2 regions of the Vibrio sp. M260118 genome follow, and region 2 is predicted to be linked to the other one. Evidence: predicted binding sites of a transcription regulator. Region 2 holds the regulator's gene; the other holds the start of a gene.
The links. The regulator MetJ, encoded in region 2, represses methionine synthesis genes. The targets are predictions, from matches to a motif close to TTAGACNTNTANANGTCTAA.
Positions count from the first base shown of each region.

Region 1: a site for MetJ is predicted at 10,882-10,901, ahead of metH (methionine synthase). Genes of this name have one in related genera too.

Region 1 is NZ_JATABG010000019.1:8,224-21,704, forward strand. Features, by position in the region: gene kdsC (3-deoxy-manno-octulosonate-8-phosphatase KdsC) at 1-417, shown strand, start outside; gene lptC (LPS export ABC transporter periplasmic protein LptC) at 414-977, shown strand; gene lptA (lipopolysaccharide transport periplasmic protein LptA) at 958-1,455, shown strand; gene lptB (LPS export ABC transporter ATP-binding protein) at 1,458-2,183, shown strand; gene QTO00_RS02600 (RNA polymerase factor sigma-54) at 2,234-3,700, shown strand; gene hpf (ribosome hibernation promoting factor) at 3,725-4,012, shown strand; gene ptsN (PTS IIA-like nitrogen regulatory protein PtsN) at 4,017-4,463, shown strand; gene rapZ (RNase adapter RapZ) at 4,463-5,326, shown strand; gene QTO00_RS02620 (HPr family phosphocarrier protein) at 5,330-5,608, shown strand; gene mgtE (magnesium transporter) at 5,721-7,076, shown strand; gene metH (methionine synthase) at 7,156-10,833, opposite strand; gene QTO00_RS02635 (cation:proton antiporter) at 11,002-12,282, shown strand; gene QTO00_RS02640 (GGDEF domain-containing protein) at 12,433-13,481, shown strand, end outside.
Region 2 is NZ_JATABG010000180.1:265-6,265, forward strand. Features, by position in the region: gene priA (primosomal protein N') at 175-2,376, opposite strand; gene rpmE (50S ribosomal protein L31) at 2,661-2,879, shown strand; gene QTO00_RS11760 (malic enzyme-like NAD(P)-binding protein) at 3,135-4,412, shown strand; gene metJ (met regulon transcriptional regulator MetJ) at 4,508-4,825, opposite strand; gene QTO00_RS11770 (O-succinylhomoserine (thiol)-lyase) at 5,044-6,001, shown strand, end outside.

The sequences.
Region 1 (13,481 bases), on a different contig from region 2:
CTTAAAACATTTCATACCCGTGACGGCTATGGCGTAAAGTCGTTGATGAATGCGGGGATTGAGATTGCCATTATCACTGGCAGGCGCTCTCAAATCGTTGAAAACCGCATGACGGCACTGGGTATTAAGCTTATTTATCAAGGGCAAGATGATAAAATCAAAGCGTATCAAGATATCTGCGACAAGCTCTGCATCGCCCCAGAGCAAACAGGTTATATCGGTGATGACCTTATCGATTGGCCAGTAATGGAAAAAGTTGGATTAAAAGTTTGTGTAGCAGATGGTCACCCGTTGCTGGCACAGCGAGCCAACTACGTGACCTCGATTCGAGGTGGGCATGGAGCAGTAAGAGAAGTCTGCGACCTAATTCTACAAGCACGAAACGAACTAGACGTTCATAAAGGTCTAAGTATATGAGTCTATCTCGTATTGGATACCTGATACTAGCGTTCACAATATGCTGGTCTGCTTACTATCTTTTCGATAAGGAGCAAGGTTATGATATCCAAGTTGAGCCAGATACAGAGCTCCCGATGTTTAGTGGCGAAAACCTAGTTAACACCTCTTATAACGAGGCAGGAATTCGGAGCTACGTTATTACATCGGTTAACCTCGACCACTACTCGAAAAGTGGTAATACAATTTTTGATCAGCCTGTCCTTAAAGTGTATAAGGAAGGCACCACCTTAGAGTGGGAAGTAACAGCCGTCCGTGGAGTTCTGAGTAAAGATCATGTGTTGACCCTTTACGAAGACGTTTTGGCGACAAACTTATTACCTGATTCAGGTTTTGATACTTTGTCTACCGACGTTATGAACATCCAACTAGACAGCCGAGATTTTTGGGCCGATGACCAAGTAATTATGGTTGGGCCTCAATTTGAAACTTTAGGGCAAGCGATGACCGGCAATTTCGCTGATAATCACGCTACCCTTTACAATCGCGTACAAAGTAGATATGAAACTATCACACCTTAGTCTGATTTCTTGTTTATTACTGTCGAGCCAAGCTTTTGCACTATCGACCGACCAAGACCAGCCGGTTTACATCGACTCTGACAGCCAGCAGTTGGACATGCAGAGCAATAAAGTAACCTTCCTTGGTGAGGTAAAACTCAAACAAGGCAGTATCAATATCAACGCTGACAAAGTTATTGTGACGCGAGATCCTGAAGATGGCTCAATCCGAGAAATCGAAGGGTACGGTGATTTGGCAACCTTTTCTCAGTTAACTGATGATGGCAAGACTTTGTATGGCGAAGCGAAAGAGCTTTACTACGTCATGGTCGACGATCAGTTAACCATGATCGATCAAGCAATGCTCTCACAAGATGACAGCATTATCCGTGGCACCAAGATTCGCTACAAAATCTCTTCACAAAAGCTGATTGCTGACGGTAAAGAGAAGGGAGATCGCGTCTCTACCGTACTTCAGCCACAAGCAGTACAAGAATAATTATGGCAATACTTAAAGCTGAGCACTTAGCAAAAACATACGGCAACCGAACCGTCGTTACTGACGTAAGCTTACAGGTAGAGTCCGGGCAAATCGTCGGGCTACTCGGTCCTAATGGTGCAGGTAAAACGACCTCTTTCTATATGATCGTTGGCTTAGTTGCTCGAGACGAAGGGGCGATTACTATTGATGGTGAAGATATCAGCATCTTGCCAATGCATAGTCGCTCAAGGATGGGGATAGGCTACCTTCCACAAGAAGCTTCAATCTTCCGCAAGCTATCCGTTGAAGACAATATTATGGCCGTTCTCGAAACGCGCGAAGAGATGACTCGCGAAGAGCGCCAAGACAAGCTTGAGGATTTGTTAGAAGAATTCCACATTCAGCACATACGCCACAGTGCGGGTATGGCATTATCAGGTGGTGAACGTCGCCGTGTAGAAATTGCCCGTGCTCTAGCAGCCAACCCTCAGTTCATTCTACTGGATGAGCCATTTGCAGGTGTTGACCCGATCTCGGTTATCGACATTAAAAAGATCATTGAGCATTTAAGAGATCGTGGATTGGGTGTTTTGATTACCGACCACAACGTTCGTGAAACGCTGGATGTATGTGAAAAGGCTTACATTGTTAGCCAAGGCCACCTCATCGCGGAGGGGACGCCAGACCAAGTCCTCAATAACGAGCAAGTAAAACAAGTTTATCTCGGCGAACAATTCCGTCTATGATTAAAGGAAAGAACGGTAAGATTCTCTAGGATTAAGGCAAATAATACTGAATGAAACCCTCATTACAACTCAAGCTAGGACAGCAGTTAGCAATGACACCTCAATTGCAGCAAGCGATTCGTTTGTTGCAACTGTCAACGCTAGATCTTCAACAAGAGATTCAAGAGGCTTTGGATTCAAACCCTCTACTTGAGGTTGAAGAGACCAGTGATGAGCCGTCTGCGGAAGAGAGCAACCGCAACGAAGAGAAAGAACCTACCGTCGAAGTTGCTGAAGCCGCAGAGCCTGATGTCAAAGATAGCTCTGAGCTAATCGAAAAATCAGAAATCAGCAACGACCTAGAAATCGATACCACTTGGGAAGATGTATATAGTGCCAACACAGGCAGCACTGGTATCGCTCTGGATGACGATGCACCTGTCTATCAAGGTGAAACCACCCAATCTCTGCAAGATTACCTCATTTGGCAGCTCGACTTAACGCCATTTAGCGAAACCGACCGCACTATCGCCCTAGCATTGATCGATGCTATTGATGACTATGGATATCTAACCGTTTCTACCGAAGATATCTTAGAAAGTTTTGACAATGAAGAGATTGAAATCGAAGAGATAGAGGCGGTACGTAAACGCGTACAGCAGTTTGATCCTCTCGGCGTCGCTTCTGTCAATCTACAGGACTGCTTGTTACTTCAGCTTGCCACCTTCCCAGAGGATACCCCTTGGCTTACTGAAGCGAAATTAGTCCTCAACGACCATATCGATCAATTAGGCAATCGAGATTACAAACTCGTTATCAAAGAGACTAAGCTTAAAGAAGCGGAGCTGCGTGAAGTTCTTAAGCTGATTCAGCAACTCGACCCACGACCGGGCAGTCGAATCGCTTCAGAACACGCTGAGTATGTGATCCCTGATGTATCGGTATTTAAAGATCACGGCAAATGGGTAGTCACCATCAACCCAGACTCCGTTCCTAGGCTAAAGGTCAATCAGCAATATGCTGCGCTAGGCAAAGGCAGCAGTGCCGATAGCCAGTATATTCGTAGCAACCTACAAGAAGCGAAATGGTTGATTAAAAGCTTAGAAAGCAGAAACGAGACATTGCTCAAAGTAGCCAAGTGTATTGTTGAACATCAACGCGATTTCTTTGAGTATGGTGAAGAAGCCATGAAACCTATGGTGCTTAATGATGTGGCGTTAGCCGTCGACATGCATGAGTCCACCATATCTAGGGTGACAACGCAGAAGTTTATGCACACCCCTCGTGGTATTTTTGAATTGAAGTACTTTTTCTCTAGCCATGTCAGCACAGACAATGGTGGAGAGTGTTCATCCACTGCAATCCGCGCACTGATTAAGAAGTTGGTTGCCGCTGAGAACAGCGCGAAACCACTCAGTGATAGTAAGATTGCAGCTCTACTCGCTGACCAAGGGATTCAGGTCGCTCGCAGGACGATAGCAAAATATCGAGAGTCTTTGGGAATAGCCCCTTCAAGTCAGCGCAAACGCCTGCTTTAGGCCTACAACCGAGAAGGAAAGTCTATGCAAATCAATATTAATGGGCACCACGTTGATCTAACCGATTCAATGCAAGACTATGTAAACGAAAAGTTTCAAAAGCTCGAACGCTTTTTTGACCATATCAACAGTATTCATGTTGTATTAAAAGTTGAAAAACTCCGCCAAATCGCAGAAGCTACCCTTCACGTAAACCAAGCTGAAATTCATGCATCCGCAGAAGATGAAAACATGTATGCAGCTATAGATTCGCTGGTCGACAAACTTGTTCGACAGCTTAACAAGCACAAAGAAAAGCTAAACGCCCACTAAAACCATGCAACTAAGCGAAATCCTTACATTGGACTGCACTAAGAGTGCAGTCCAATGTACCAGTAAAAAGCGAGCCCTAGAGATGATCAGCGAATTAGTCGCTGAGCAAACAGGGCAAAACTCCACCGAACTATTCGAATGTATGCTCAGTCGCGAGAAGATGGGCAGTACAGGCATCGGAAATGGAATAGCCATTCCCCATGCACGTATGCAGTCGAGCGACAAAGCCATCGCAGTTTTACTGCAATGCGAAGCGCCAGTCGAGTTTGACTCCATTGACAATCGTCCCGTCGATCTGATGTTTGCTCTACTCGTACCAGATGCACAATGTAAAGAGCACTTAAAAACGCTGTCGAGCATGGCAGAGCGATTAAACGACAAACAAGTCCTTAAACAACTTCGTAAAGCTCAGTCTGATCAAGAGCTGTACGACATTATGGTTAATCAGTAATGCGCCTTATCGTTGTAAGCGGCCAATCCGGCGCCGGTAAAAGTGTTGCCCTACGTGTTCTCGAAGATCTTGGTTATTACTGTGTTGATAACCTTCCAGTCGATCTACTAGAGATGTTTATCCAGTCAGTTCAGACCAGTAAACAAAACGTCGCCGTTAGCATCGATATTCGCAATTTACCTACCGAACCGAACCTAGTGGAAGATGTGCTTACCAAACTCAAACAGAGTTCAGATGTGAATGTCCTGTTCCTCGATGGTAATAAAGAAACCCTACTTAAGCGCTATAGTGAAACTCGCCGTATACACCCGCTTTCACTTAGCATAGAAAACACATCCTTAGAGCAGGCGATAGAAAAAGAGCGTTGTATTCTCTCCCCTCTCAAAGAGCATGCGGATCTCGTCATTGACAGCAGCAACCAGTCATTGCATGAGCTCAGTGAAACGGTTCGTATGCGGGTTGAAGGTCGTGAGCGCAAAGATTTGGTGATGGTTTTCCAATCCTTCGGTTTCAAGTATGGCCTGCCCAATGACGCTGACTATGTATTTGATGTTCGCTTCCTACCCAATCCTCATTGGGAGCCCGATTTAAGGCCACTAACTGGTTTGGATGCGCCAATTAAATCGTTCTTAGAGCAGCACCATGAAGTGCTCGAACTAAAGCAGCAAATCCAAAAATTCATCGATCATTGGCTACCTATGCTAGAGAAGAACAACCGCAGTTATCTCACCGTTGCGATTGGCTGTACTGGCGGCAAACATCGCTCAGTCTATCTCACTCAACAAATTGGTGAGTATTTTGCCCAAATGGGCCATCAAGTCCAAATTCGCCACGCTTCACTCGAAAGAAACCTTAAGGAATAGTTTATGCCGCAGCAAAGCCGTACAGTCTTAATCCAAAATCGCTTAGGCCTACATGCTCGTGCTGCCGTAAAACTTGTCGAACTGGCTCAATCATTTGATGCCATCCTTACCATCCAAAGCCATGAAGGCAAAGAAGCCACCGCCGACAGCGTTATGGGTTTACTGATGTTAGAGTCAGCTCAAGGCGAGCATGTCACTATCAACGCGGAAGGAAGCGATGCTCACCCTGCTCTAGAAGCAGTCTGTCAGTTGATTGAACACAAGTTTGATGAAGATGAGTAATTGGCCTACAAATTACGACTAAATCACCTTCCTTAACATTAACTTATTAAATCCATTCTAAAATTAAGTTACTATTTACAGCATTGTACGCATAAAGAGTTAGGGGGAATAAATGGCAGAGCAAATAGAATTCGATCAAGCTCACCAAGCCCTCCAAGAAGTTACTGAAGCTCTAGAAAATGGCCGTTTTGTCCATGTCCGTCGCCAACTACAGGACATGGAGCCCGAAGATATTGCTCACCTTTTAGAGGCATCTCCACGTAAAAGTCGTGAAGTGCTTTGGCAACTCACCGATCCTGAAGATTACGGTGAGATTCTTGATGAACTAAACGAAGACGTTAAAGATGATTTGGTGTCAAGAATGGCACCAGAAACCCTCGCGGAAGCGACCGAAGGTATGGAAACAGATGATGTAGCCTACGTCCTTCGAAGCTTGCCTGACGATGTCTCACGTGAAGTCCTAGCACAGATGGACGCAGCTGAGCGTCTATTAGTTGAAACCGCCCTCTCTTATCCGGAAGACACTGCCGGTAGTTTAATGAACACCGACGTTATCACTATTCGTGGTGACGTTGATGTGGACGTAGTATTGCGTTATCTGCGCATGAAAGGGGAACTGCCTGATGCCACTGACGCCCTCTATGTTATTGATGAAGAGAGCCGCCTAATTGGTGAACTTCCTATCACGACTCTGTTAACCACTCAGCCGGATGTTCAGATCAGTGATGTAATGGAAGACGCAGATGAAGCGATTGATGTCACCATGAGTGACTCAGATATTGCGAGTCTGTTTGAACGCCGTAATTGGGTATCAGCTCCAGTTATTGATGAGAACCAACATCTCGTCGGTCGAATCACCATTGATGATGTGGTTGACGTTATCCGTGAAGATGCCGAACACTCAATGATGAGTATGGCCGGTATGGACGATGATGAAGATACCTTTGCGCCAGTAGTTAAATCGGCACGTAAACGGAGCATTTGGCTCGGTGCAAACGTATTAGCCGCGCTCGCTGCAGCTTCCGTATCCAATATGTTTGAAGCAACTCTGGATCAAATGGCCGCCATCGCAGTTCTTATGACCATTGTCCCTTCTATGGGTGGCGTCGCAGGTAACCAGACCGTTGCACTGGTTATCCGTGGTATAGCACTCGGCCACATCGGTGACTCCAACAAACGCGAACTTCTAATGAAAGAAGCGGCTATTGGTCTGCTTAATGGCATCATGTGGGCACTGATTATTGGTGGTATTGTCGTTGCTTGGAAAGGTAACTGGATGCTCGGGGGGATTATCTCCGCAGCTATGCTCACCAACTTGTTTGTTGCTGGGGTTGCTGGGGTGACCATTCCAATTCTACTCAAGAAGATGAACATCGACCCTGCACTAGCGGGGGGAATGGCGCTCACAACCGTTACAGATGTTATCGGTCTATCGGTCTTCCTTGGCTTAGCAACCATCATGATTTAATCATGACGCTCAGAGACTAAAAAGCGCAGCTACCTTTTTAATAACAAATGGGGCTGCGCTTTTTATTTATCGATTGTACTTAGTTAAGGTTTGGCCCTAACCATTTCTCTGCTTCGAGCATATCCCACCCCTTACGATCCGCATAGCTCTGCACTTGATCCTGTTGGATCTGAGCGATCGCGTAGTAACGCGAATCTGGATGAGAGAAATACCAACCAGAAACCGATGCGCCTGGCCACATCGCATAACTTGTAGTTAGCGACATACCAATACTCTCTTCAACATTGAGCAACTCCCATAAGCTACCTTTCTCAGTATGCTCAGGACACGCAGGGTAGCCAGGAGCTGGGCGAATACCTTGGTACTTCTCACGAATCAGTTCATCATTAGACAGATTTTCATCTGGCGAGTAACCCCAGATTTCTGTACGCACTTTTTCATGCAGAAGTTCTGCAAACGCCTCAGCTAAACGATCCGCGACCGCCTGAATCATGATAGCGTTATAGTCATCGCCAGCCGCCTTATATTGGTCTGCAAGCTCACGCTCACCAATACCACCAGTCACGGCAAATGCGCCAATCCAGTCTTTCTTACCGGACTCTTTAGGCGCGATGTAATCAGACAGACAGTAGTTAAAACCTTTTGGCTTCTCAGTTTGCTGACGTAAATTATGCAGCACTTTCGCCACTTCAGTGCGTGACTCATCCGTATAGACTTCAATATCGTCACCAATACTTGCGGCTGGGAACAAGCCACACATACCACGCGCTTTAAGTAGTCCCTCACTTTCAACTCTATCTAGCAAATCATTGGCATCTTTAAACAGACGCTTCGCCTCTTCACCGACTTCTTCATGTTCCAAGATCGCAGGGTACTTACCCACAAGAGACCAAGTCATAAAGAAAGGAGTCCAGTCGATGTATTTGCGCAGTGTGGCTACATCAAAATCGTCAAAAACATGTACACCCGGTTTAACTGGCGCAGGTGGAGTGTAATTGTCCCAATCAATGGCAACTTTATTGGCACGGGCCTGTTCAAGAGTTACTGGCTTGGTGCGTGGCTTCTTACGATTATGCTGATCCCGTACTCGTACGTAATCTGCATCCAACTTCTCAACAAACGCTGGACGTAACTCATCAGAAAGAAGAGAAGTACATACACCAACCGCTCGAGAAGCATTGTTCACATACACCACAGGGTTCTTGTAGTTTTGTTCTATCTTAACCGCAGTATGTGCTTTTGAGGTGGTCGCGCCGCCAATCAGAAGTGGCAGGTCAAAATCAAGACGTTCCATCTCTTTCGCGACATGAACCATTTCATCCAGCGACGGGGTGATCAGGCCAGATAGGCCAATAATATCGACGTTCTCTTCCTTGGCGACTTTAAGGATCTGCTCACACGGTACCATAACGCCAAGGTCGATGATCTCGTAGTTATTACATTGAAGAACAACGCCAACAATATTCTTACCGATATCGTGAACATCACCTTTTACCGTCGCAAGCAAGATTTTTCCGTTTGAAGAACCCGCTTGTTTTGATGCGTTGATATATGGTTCTAGGTGCGCGACAGCTTGCTTCATTACACGTGCAGATTTCACCACCTGAGGCAAGAACATCTTGCCTTCACCAAATAGATCGCCAACGACGTTCATGCCATCCATTAGTGGACCTTCAATAACCTCTAAAGGTTTGCTGGCATTAACCCGAGCCTCTTCTGTATCTTCAACAATAAATTCAGTGATACCTTTAACTAATGCATGCTCTAAGCGCTTTTCGACTGGCCATGTACGCCACTCAAGCGCAGAAGCATCCTCTTCTTTTCCAACCCCCTTGCCTGCATATTCAGCAGCAATGTCCAGCAGTCGCTCAGTACCATCATCACGTCGGTTAAGTACCACATCTTCAACCGCTTCACGTAGCTTATCAGGGACGTTATCGTAAATTTCCAATTGACCCGCGTTTACGATACCCATATCCATACCATTCTTGAAACAGTGGTATAAGAAAACCGCGTGGATCGCTTCACGTACGTAGTTGTTGCCACGGAAAGAGAATGAAACGTTAGAAACACCACCAGAGATCATCGCATGCGGAAGGTCACGTTTGATATCAGCAACCGCTTCAATAAAGTCGACAGCGTAGTTATTGTGCTCTTCAATACCTGTCGCAACGGCAAAGATGTTCGGGTCGAAAATAATGTCTTCTGGCGGGAAACCTATCTCATCAACTAGGATATTATAAGCGTTAGTACATATCTCTAGCTTGCGTTGACGAGTTTCCGCCTGACCGACTTCATCAAACGCCATTACAATCACTGCCGCACCATAGCGACGAATCAGCTTAGCTTGCTCTACAAACTTCTCTTTACCTTCCTTGAGCGAGATAGAGTTGACGATACCCTTGCCCTGAATACATTTCAGGCCGGCTTCGATAACCTCCCACTTGGAAGAGTCGACCATGATGGGTACTTTGGATATTTCTGGTTCAGAGGCACAAAGATTTAGGAAGCGCACCATACACGCTTCTGCATCGAGCATGCCCTCATCCATATTAATATCGATGATTTGCGCACCATTCTCCACCTGCTGACGAGCAACTTCTAGCGCTTCATCATATTGCTCTTCTTTTATCAGGCGCTTAAAACGAGCCGAGCCGGTAACGTTAGTTCGCTCACCAACGTTGACAAACAGCGTCTCTTTTTCGATGGTCAGCGGTTCAAGACCAGAGAGGCGACAAGCGGTAACAAGCTCAGGAAGTTGACGCGGCTTAACACCCTCAACCGCGTTTGCCATTTGGCGGATATGTTCAGGCGTGGTACCACAGCAACCACCAATTAGGTTTAAGAAGCCACTTTGCGCCCACTCTTTAACATGCTCTGCCATGTCTTCTGGAGAAAGATCATATTCACCAAAAGCGTTCGGCAAGCCAGCGTTAGGGTGAGTAGAAACAAACGTCTCTGAAATACGCGAAAGCTCTTCAACATAAGGGCGAAGTTCGTCTGGCCCCAATGCACAGTTCAAACCAAATGAGATAGGTTGAACGTGACGAAGAGAGTTATAGAAAGCTTCGGTAGTTTGGCCTGATAGAGTACGACCGGAAGCATCGGTGATAGTACCTGAGATCATGACAGGTAGCTTGAAGCCTAGCTCTTCAAATACAGTATCAACAGCAAAAGCACACGCCTTGGCATTCAAGGTATCAAAGATAGTCTCAATAAGAATGAGATCAGAGCCGCCTTTGATGAGCGCTCGCGTCGACTCCGAATAGGCTTCAACCAATTCATCGAAACTTACATTACGATAGCCTGGGTCATTAACGTCAGGTGAGATAGAACAAGTTCGGTTCGTCGGTCCTAAAACACCAGCAACATAACGAGGTTTATCTGGCGTTTTCGCCGTCCACTCATCAGCGGCTTTTCGCGCTAGCTTAGCTGCTGCAAAATTTATCTCTTCACTAAGGCTTTCCATCTCATAGTCAGCCATAGCAATCGTAGTTGCGTTAAAGGTGTTAGTTTCAAGAATATCAGCCCCTGCTTCTAAGTAGGCTGAATGGATGTCCTTAATAAGCTGTGGCTGAGAAAGAACCAGTAAGTCATTGTTGCCTTTTAGATCACAATGCCAATCAGCGAAACGCTCGCCTCGGTAATCTTGTTCTTCCAGTTTATAATCTTGGATCATGGTGCCCATACCACCATCAATCAACAAGATACGTTGTTTTAATTGCGCTTCAATCTGTTGCTTTACGTTACTTCCCACAGTACAGCCTCATTCCTTTTTTTATCTCTCCATCCTATCACACATTTTAAAGGAGTCTAGACGTCTAAAACAGTTAATTGATGACTTAGTTATGACAAAAAATGTTTGCTATTTGTACACAGTAAGCAGAAAATCCCTATTCACAATTTGTTACATATTGAGATTATAATGTCGGTCTATTACACGCTCTGTTTTTTGTCAGCTGCTGCGATGTTGATTGCTTTCATAAACAGCAAGATAGGTAAAATGCAAACCACCATCGCAATCACTGCAGGATCGATGATGTTATCGCTCTTGATTCTTGTCGCTGGCCAAAACGACTGGTTTCATTTAACAGAAGTGGCTTCAAGCACGGTTGCGAGCATTAACTTTGAAGACTTTCTGCTCAAAGGGATACTCGGGTTTCTTCTCTTTGCTGGTGGGCTTGGAATCAAACTGCCTAACCTCGAAGATCAAAAGTGGGAAATTACTGCGTTAGCACTAGGGGCGACTTTATTCTCAACCTTCTTTATTGGCTTTGTTCTCTATGCTTTCTGCCAGTTTATCGGCATTCAATTCGACTTAGTCTATTGCTTACTATTTGGTGCTCTTATCTCACCAACTGACCCGATCGCTGTACTAGCGATTGTAAAAAAGCTCGACGCGCCAAAACGAATCTCAACTCAAATCGAAGGCGAATCCCTATTCAATGATGGCTTTGGCCTAGTTATCTTTGTCACCATCTTTACTATCGCGTTCGGTAACGAAGCACCGACTATCAGCAGTGTTACCTTGCTATTTATCCAAGAAGCGCTCGGCGGCATTTTATATGGTTTTGCTTTAGGTCTGCTGTTCCACTACCTAATCAGTTCTACCGACGATCACTCGATGGAGCTGCTGCTTACCATTGGGGTACCAACTGCAGGCTATGCATTCGCTGAGGTACTACACGTTTCAGGACCATTAGCTATGGTCGTATCCGGAATAATGATGGGTAACTGGACGCGATTTATCGGTTTCTCTAAAGAGAGTGAAGACCACCTAGATCACTTCTGGGAGCTCGTAGATGAGTTCCTTAACGGAGTCTTATTCCTTCTGATCGGTATGTCGATGCTGTTATTTGAGTTCCATAAAGAGGACTGGATTCTAATGGCCTTCTCAGTGCCACTGGTACTGTCAGCTCGCTACCTAAGTGTTTTCTTGTCTTATATTGGCTTTAAGCGTTTTCGTCAATATAACCCTTGGTCGGTCAAGATTCTTACCTGGGGGGGATTAAGAGGAGGGCTGGCATTAGCAATGGCCTTGTCAATTCCATCTGGCATCTGGGTTATTCAAGACAAGCTGATCGATGTAAAAGAGATTGTCTTAGTCATGACATACTCGGTAGTCGTGTTCTCCATCTTAATCCAAGGTTCAACCATTACGCCTATGATTGAAAAAGCAAAGCAGGAAGAAAAAGAAAATAGTTGATATTACCTGTACCAACACTCGAGTATTACACTAAATTATTGGAAGTTCTCTGCATTTTGTAACTTATTTGTTACCTAAAAAAACTAGCGTCAGCCACAATAGTGTGGCTATCTGTTAAAAAGTTTTCCGAGGTAACTACTAGGTATATCAATGGATGAGTTAACCCTAGATATTCGAACACTTAACTTCACCGTCATCATATTCTCCCTGATCTATTCTTCGGGGTTGTTCCTGTATCAGACTAAACAGAAAAACATTGCTGGCTTAAAAACTCTCGCAATGGGCGTATTATTGATCGGCGTAGGGCCTGCACTTTTGGGTTTACGTGACCAAGCGCCCGATTGGATAACCATTATTATTGCAAACTCGTTCATTATGCTTGGTTTTCTCAGCTTACTTTATGGTGTGAGCTTAGTAAGAGAGTTTGCTATTCGTGTCTTACACCTATTTTCGGTCGGGTTCATCATCGCATGCTGCCTGTTTTACTATTTTACGTATCACCAACCATCGATAGACGCTCGCGTCATTGTCCTGAGCCTGTACGTTAGTGCCTGTTGTTTGATGAGTGGTTGGGCGTTAATCAAGGGAAAACGCAATGATGCTTTAATGCCTATTTTGCTAATGGCACTGCCATTTTTCGCTTATGGCCTATTTATGTTACTTCGAACATTCATTGTCCTATTCGGCCCCCAAATCACAGACTTTATGGCCGCAGGTAACATTCACGCATTGACTTATCTATTTTGCTTAATCTTATTGGTGACGATTAGCTTGAGCATGCTTTGGATTAACAACGCCCGACTATTGCAATCGATCCATCATCTTTCACTAAAAGATCCCTTAACCGGACTTTATAACCGACGCGTCATGGATTCCGTTCTCCCTGAGCTTGTCGAAAAGGCACGAAAGCAGTCCACACCGCTCAGCCTAGTGATGACGGATATCGATGATTTTAAACAGATCAATGATGCTATGGGCCATGTCGTGGGCGACGAAACAATCGAGAGCGTTTCATCAGTCTTTACAAATCGCCTCCCCGAATCCGATGAGCGCTTCATTATCCGATTTGGTGGGGACGAGTTCATGATTCTCCTTTTTGGCTGCGATGCTGATTACGCGTATACAGTAATCGAAGAGATACGTGAGGAAATAACCACTGCAGTAAAAGTAAATCTCAGTGATCATCCATGTACCATGAG
Region 2 (6,001 bases):
ATTGCACAAGACCTAGTTTATTCATTTCAAAACACAAAGTTACGGGATATTTAACAAAAACGATCCATTATATGAGATCTTAATCACAAATAAATGAAAAAGGTGTGAATAGCTCTAAGATTCTAATGGTGACTTGCGATGATTTAGCCAACAAAACCATCGAGCTCGGGCAAGTTAGCTAAGATCTTGTGGTTCTATATCTAAGCTCAAACGCACTTTCTTGGCATTCGGCAACATCTGAATCACTGGTCTTGCACTGGTAAGTAGCTTCTGCATCACAGATCGACTCTGAGTTTGTAACAGTAACTGCCAACGGTATTTACCTGCACGCTTGGCTAATGGCGCAGGGGTTGGTCCAAGCACTTGGCAGTACTGATCAAACAGCGGATGTGCTTCCAGGGTATGTCTCACCTGACGTAAGAAATCTTCAACTAACTGGGAATTATTCGCCTCCGCTTTAAACAGAGTCAAAAACGAGTAAGGAGGTAACTGCGCTAATTTCCGTTCCTCTAAAGCTGTTTCAGCGAAGTGACGATAGCTTTTAGTTAGTAAAGCTTGCAGTAGGCTATGATCCGGGTGATGAGTTTGCAAAACAACCTCACCTTGCTTACTCGCTCGGCCTGCACGGCCTGCGACTTGAATAAATAGCTGCGCCAGACGCTCAGACGCGCGAAAATCACTGCTATACAGTGAGCCATCCACATCCAATAGTGCCACCAGCGTGACATCAGGAAAGTGGTGTCCTTTTGCCAGCATTTGAGTACCAATCAAAATCTGATATTCACCATTGCGGATCGCGCCCAGAGCATTTTCTAAACTGCCTTTACGTCGCGTGCTGTCGCGGTCAATTCGTATCGTCTTAAATTCAGGAAAGAGTTCTGCAAGCTGCTTTTCCAACTGCTCCGTACCAACACCTACTGTAACCAAGTGGGTTGAGCCACAGCCCTGACATTGATGAATAATCGGCTGCTGTGAACCACAGTGGTGGCAACGGATTTCATTGCTATTCTGGTGATAGGTGTAGTAAGCATCACAACGCTTACACTCCGCGATCCAGCCACACTCGTGACACATCAAAGCGGGAGAGTAACCGCGGCGATTCAAAAACAGCATCACCTGATTACCCGCTTTTAAATGACGGCGCATTTCGGCAATCAAAGGCGCTGACAAGCCACTCTCTAAATAGAGCCCTTTGACATCGAGAACTTTGTTTGTGGTTGGAGTTGCACTCCCCGCTCGCGACGACAGTACTAAGTGATGGTACTTTCCAGATAACGCATTGTGCAGTGTCTCTAAAGCAGGTGTCGCTGAGCCTAGTACAATAGGAATGTTTTCCTTATTGGCGCGCATAACCGCAACATCGCGGGCATGGTACCTCAAGCTATCTTGCTGTTTATACGATGAGTCATGCTCTTCATCGACAATAATAATGCCCAAACTGGCAAACGGTGTAAGCAGTGCCGAACGGGTACCAATAACTATTCCCGACGCATTGTCACGGGCACTGAGCCACGCATTTAGCCTCTCGGTATCATTTAGCCCCGAGTGAATCACTTCCACGGGAACGTTAAAGCGCTTCCTAAAGCGATTGATAGTTTGTGGCGTTAAACCGATTTCAGGTACAAGAACCAGTGCCTGCTTACCTTGTTCTAAAACGGGTTTAATGAGATTTAGGTAGACCTCCGTTTTACCGGATCCAGTCACACCTTCAAGCAAGTAACAACCAAAACCTTGATTGCTGTTTACCGTCGCAATAGCAACTGCCTGCTCGGAATTTAGCTTAGGTTTATCAACCGATGCTTCAACGTCCTTACACCAGTTTCTAATGATTGGCTTTTTCTCTACAGACTCAATCCAGCCTTTTTCCACAAGCGCCTTCAATACAGAAGAGGTGATCTCTTCGTCGATAAAACGCTGGTGTGGAACTGCACCAGATTCCAGCATACGCATCACTTGAGCCTGCTTTACCGCACGACCAAAGTTGTGCATCAACTGATCTCGGCCACTTGACGTCAACTGCCACTCAACCAACGTGGCGAAGTCAGCAGGCTTACCTTTACGTAAAGCGCTAGGCAGAGCATTAAAGAGAGTGTCGCCAAGGGGGTGTTGATAGAACTGACTGCACCACTTTAGCAAAGAGAAGAGTGTCTCCCGCCAAACTGGCTGGTTATCTAAGACTTGCTTGATAGGCTTTAACTTATCAATACTGAACTCTGACTCGTTCACCAAAGCCATCACGATACCAACTAAAGTTTGACGGCCAAAAGGTACAGAAACACGCCCACCGACAATTGGAAATAGGTGGCTAGGGATCTGATAATCAAACTGTTTATCTAGCGGTACAGGCAATGCCACGCGCGCAATTGTTGGTCGCATAATTCAGCTATAGAGCTCAGTGAAAGGTAACGTTCGTTAGTCTAAGGGAAAACTAACCTAGGGGAAAGAGACAGAGAATTGCGCCCGCACAACAATTTAGGTTAATAAAGTAGCACTTTAAGCCCTAAACAGGTTGATCCTAAGCCAGCTATTCATTACTATATCGCGCCTTAGTGATATGGCTAGCTTAATAGCAGCGGTATCAAACTAAGTTTTTTATTAACTACGTGTGGTGTCCGGCTGAGATTCGGATAGCGACACGGCCTATATTTAGAGGTTCTCCCATGAAAGCTGGTATCCACCCAGAATACAAAGCAGTAAAAGCGACTTGTTCTTGCGGTAACTCTTTTGAGTTCAACTCAACTCTAGCTAAAGAGTCTATCCACCTAGACGTATGTGACAAATGTCACCCATTCTACACTGGTAAGCAACGTATCGTTGATACTGGCGGCCGTGTTGATCGCTTCAACAAGCGTTTCGGTGCTCTATCAAGCAAGAAGTAATTTCTTCTTATCCGAATCTAAAAAGGACGCTCAAGCGTCCTTTTTTGTCTTCAGCGTATGCCACTACGACCATTTATCAGATAATTTCATTGTTCAAACTCACCTTAACTAGGCATATCTCTTTTCATCTGGTCATATCTCCAGTCATTTACCACATTTTATAGCTTCAGCTCGCACTTTGACCTAGGCAGCTTGACTTAGTTAATCTAGAATGGATTCCCCTTTCCTAATAATAATTAACGAGTACGTATACTTATGTCAGCCGACGATCGTCAAGAATTATCCCCAGAAGAACAGTTTCGCCAGCAAGCGTTGGATTACCATGCTTACCCTACCCCAGGTAAAATTGAAGTCGCTCTTACCACACCAGCAGAAACGGCCAAAGATCTTGCTCTCGCCTATAGCCCTGGTGTAGCCGAACCTGTGCGCGAAATTGCTCAAAATGCTGACAATGTTTACAAGTACACATCAAAGGGCAACATGGTTGCTGTTATTTCCAACGGTACCGCAATTCTAGGTCTGGGCAACTTAGGTCCTCTTGCGTCCAAACCTGTGATGGAAGGCAAGGCTCTGTTATTTAAGCGTTTTGCTGGCCTTGATTCCATCGACATTGAAGTAAAACACCGCACCATTGAAGAATTTGTTGATACAGTCGCCAACATCGCTGATACCTTTGGCGGCATTAACCTAGAAGATATCAAGGCTCCTGACTGTTTTGAGATCGAAAAGCAGCTAATTGAACGCTGTGATGTACCAGTTTTCCACGATGACCAACACGGTACTGCGATTGTTACTGCTGCGGGCATGCTTAACGCAATTGAGCTTCAAGGTAAGAAGCTGCAAGAAGCGACTATCGTCTGTTTAGGTGCTGGTGCAGCTGCAGTAGCCTGTATGGAGCTACTGATTAAGTGTGGCGCGATGCGTGAGAAGATCTACATGCTTGACCGTAAAGGCGTGATTCATACTCGTCGTGATGACTTAAACGAATACAAACAGCTGTTCGCCAATAACACTGATAAACGCACCTTAGAAGACGTTATCGAAGGCGCAGATCTGTTCCTTGGTGTATCGGGGCCGAATCTACTCTCTCCTGAAGCGCTGCAGTTAATGGCTGACAAACCTGTCGTATTTGCATGTTCAAACCCAGATCCAGAAATCAAACCAGAGTTGGCACATGAAGTCCGCAATGATCTAATCATGGGTACTGGCCGCAGTGACTACCCTAACCAAGTGAACAACGTGCTTTGTTTCCCATTCATCTTCCGTGGCGCACTAGACGTTCGCGCTAGCGAGATCAACGATGAGATGAAACTGGCAGCGGTAGATGCGATTCGCCAACTAGCAAAAGAAGAGGTACCTGCAGAGGTACTGTCAGCAGCTGGTGTTGATGCACTATCGTTTGGCCCAGGTTACATCATTCCTAAGCCAATGGACCCTCGCCTACTTCCGCGCGTAGCTAAAGCGGTTGCTCAAGCAGCAGTTGATTCTGGGGTTGCTCGTATTGAAATGCCTGAAAACTACATGGCAGGGTAACGATTCTAGTACCAATAAAAAACCGCTGCACTGTCAGCGGTTTTTTTGAATCGAAACTTCGTCAGCGTGCGAAAATTTTGGCGCGATAATTTTTATTATTCGTCGAAAGATTCGAACTCAATTCCCATCTCTGTCATTAGTTTTTTAACTTCTGCAGGCAGATCGTCTGGGCGGTCTTTACGCAAATCTTCATCAGTTGGTAGTGGTTGGCCTGTGTAAGCATGCAAAAATGCCTCACACAGTAGCTCACTGTTTGTTGCATGGCGTAGGTTGTTAATCTGACGACGTGTACGCTCATCAGTCAAAACCTTCAATACTTTCAATGGAATAGAAACGGTAATCTTCTTTACTTGTTCGCTTTTCTTTCCATGCTCAGCATATGGGCTAATGTATTCGCCATTCCAATCTGCCATTGCGCACCTTTCATTAATAATTATGGTTAAAAATAGAAACCCTAATTTTAGCGGTATTTATAGCCACAAGCAAAGACATATAGACGTCTAGAAGTGTTGACGGCCACAAAAATGACAAGTAAAGTGGAGGGAATGGGATAGGAATAACATATATCTAACAAGATAAAGGTATAGCGCATTCCCACATAGAAGTCACTATAGTTCGAAAGGAAACACTTATGAGCCCCCGCAAACCTGCTACTATCGCGGTACGTACTGGTATCGAATCTGACACTCAGCATCATGCTGTTGTTCCACCGATTTACCTCTCGACGAACTATGGTTTCCCTGCATTTGGCGATGTTCCAAAATACGACTACACCCGCTCGGGTAACCCTAACCGAGGCTTACTGGAAACAGCTCTGTTTGAACTTGAATCAGGTAAAGGTGCAGTAGTTACAAACTGCGGGACATCAGCGCTTAACCTATGGGTTTCCGCTTTCTTAGGCCCTGATGACTTGATCATTGCGCCTCACGATTGCTATGGCGGTACCTATCGTCTATTCAATACTCGCGCTAACAAAGGTGACTTCAACGTTGAGTTCGTCGACCAGTCGGATCAACAAGCTTTAGATGCCGCCATCGCCAAGAAACCAAAACTAATCCTGCTTGAAACGCCATCTAACCCGCTAGTTCGCGTTGTCGATATTGCGAGTGTGTGTGAGAAAGCTAAGCAAGTTGGCGCGCTTGTCGCAGTCGACAACACCTTTTTGACACCGATATTCCAAAAGCCTTTAGAGCTTGGCGCTGACTTTGTTATTCACTCGACGACAAAGTATATCAATGGTCACTCTGACGTCATCGGCGGAGTTGTGATAACCAAAACCGAAGAGCATGCAGAAGAGCTTGCATGGTGGGGGAACTGTATCGGGGCTACGGGAACGCCATTCGATAGCTATATGACACTGCGCGGTATTCGTACCCTCGGGGCGCGCATGAAAGTCCATGAAGAGAGCTCGCGTCAGATTTTGACCTTCATACAAACTCAAGACCTAGTGAGCACCATCTACCACCCTAGTCTTCCAGAGCATCCAGGCCACGACATCGCTAAGAAACAGCAAACAGGTTTTGGCTCAATGCTCAGCTTTGAGTTTGCGGGCAGCTTCGAGCAACTGAAGTTCTTTGTGGGGCAATTAG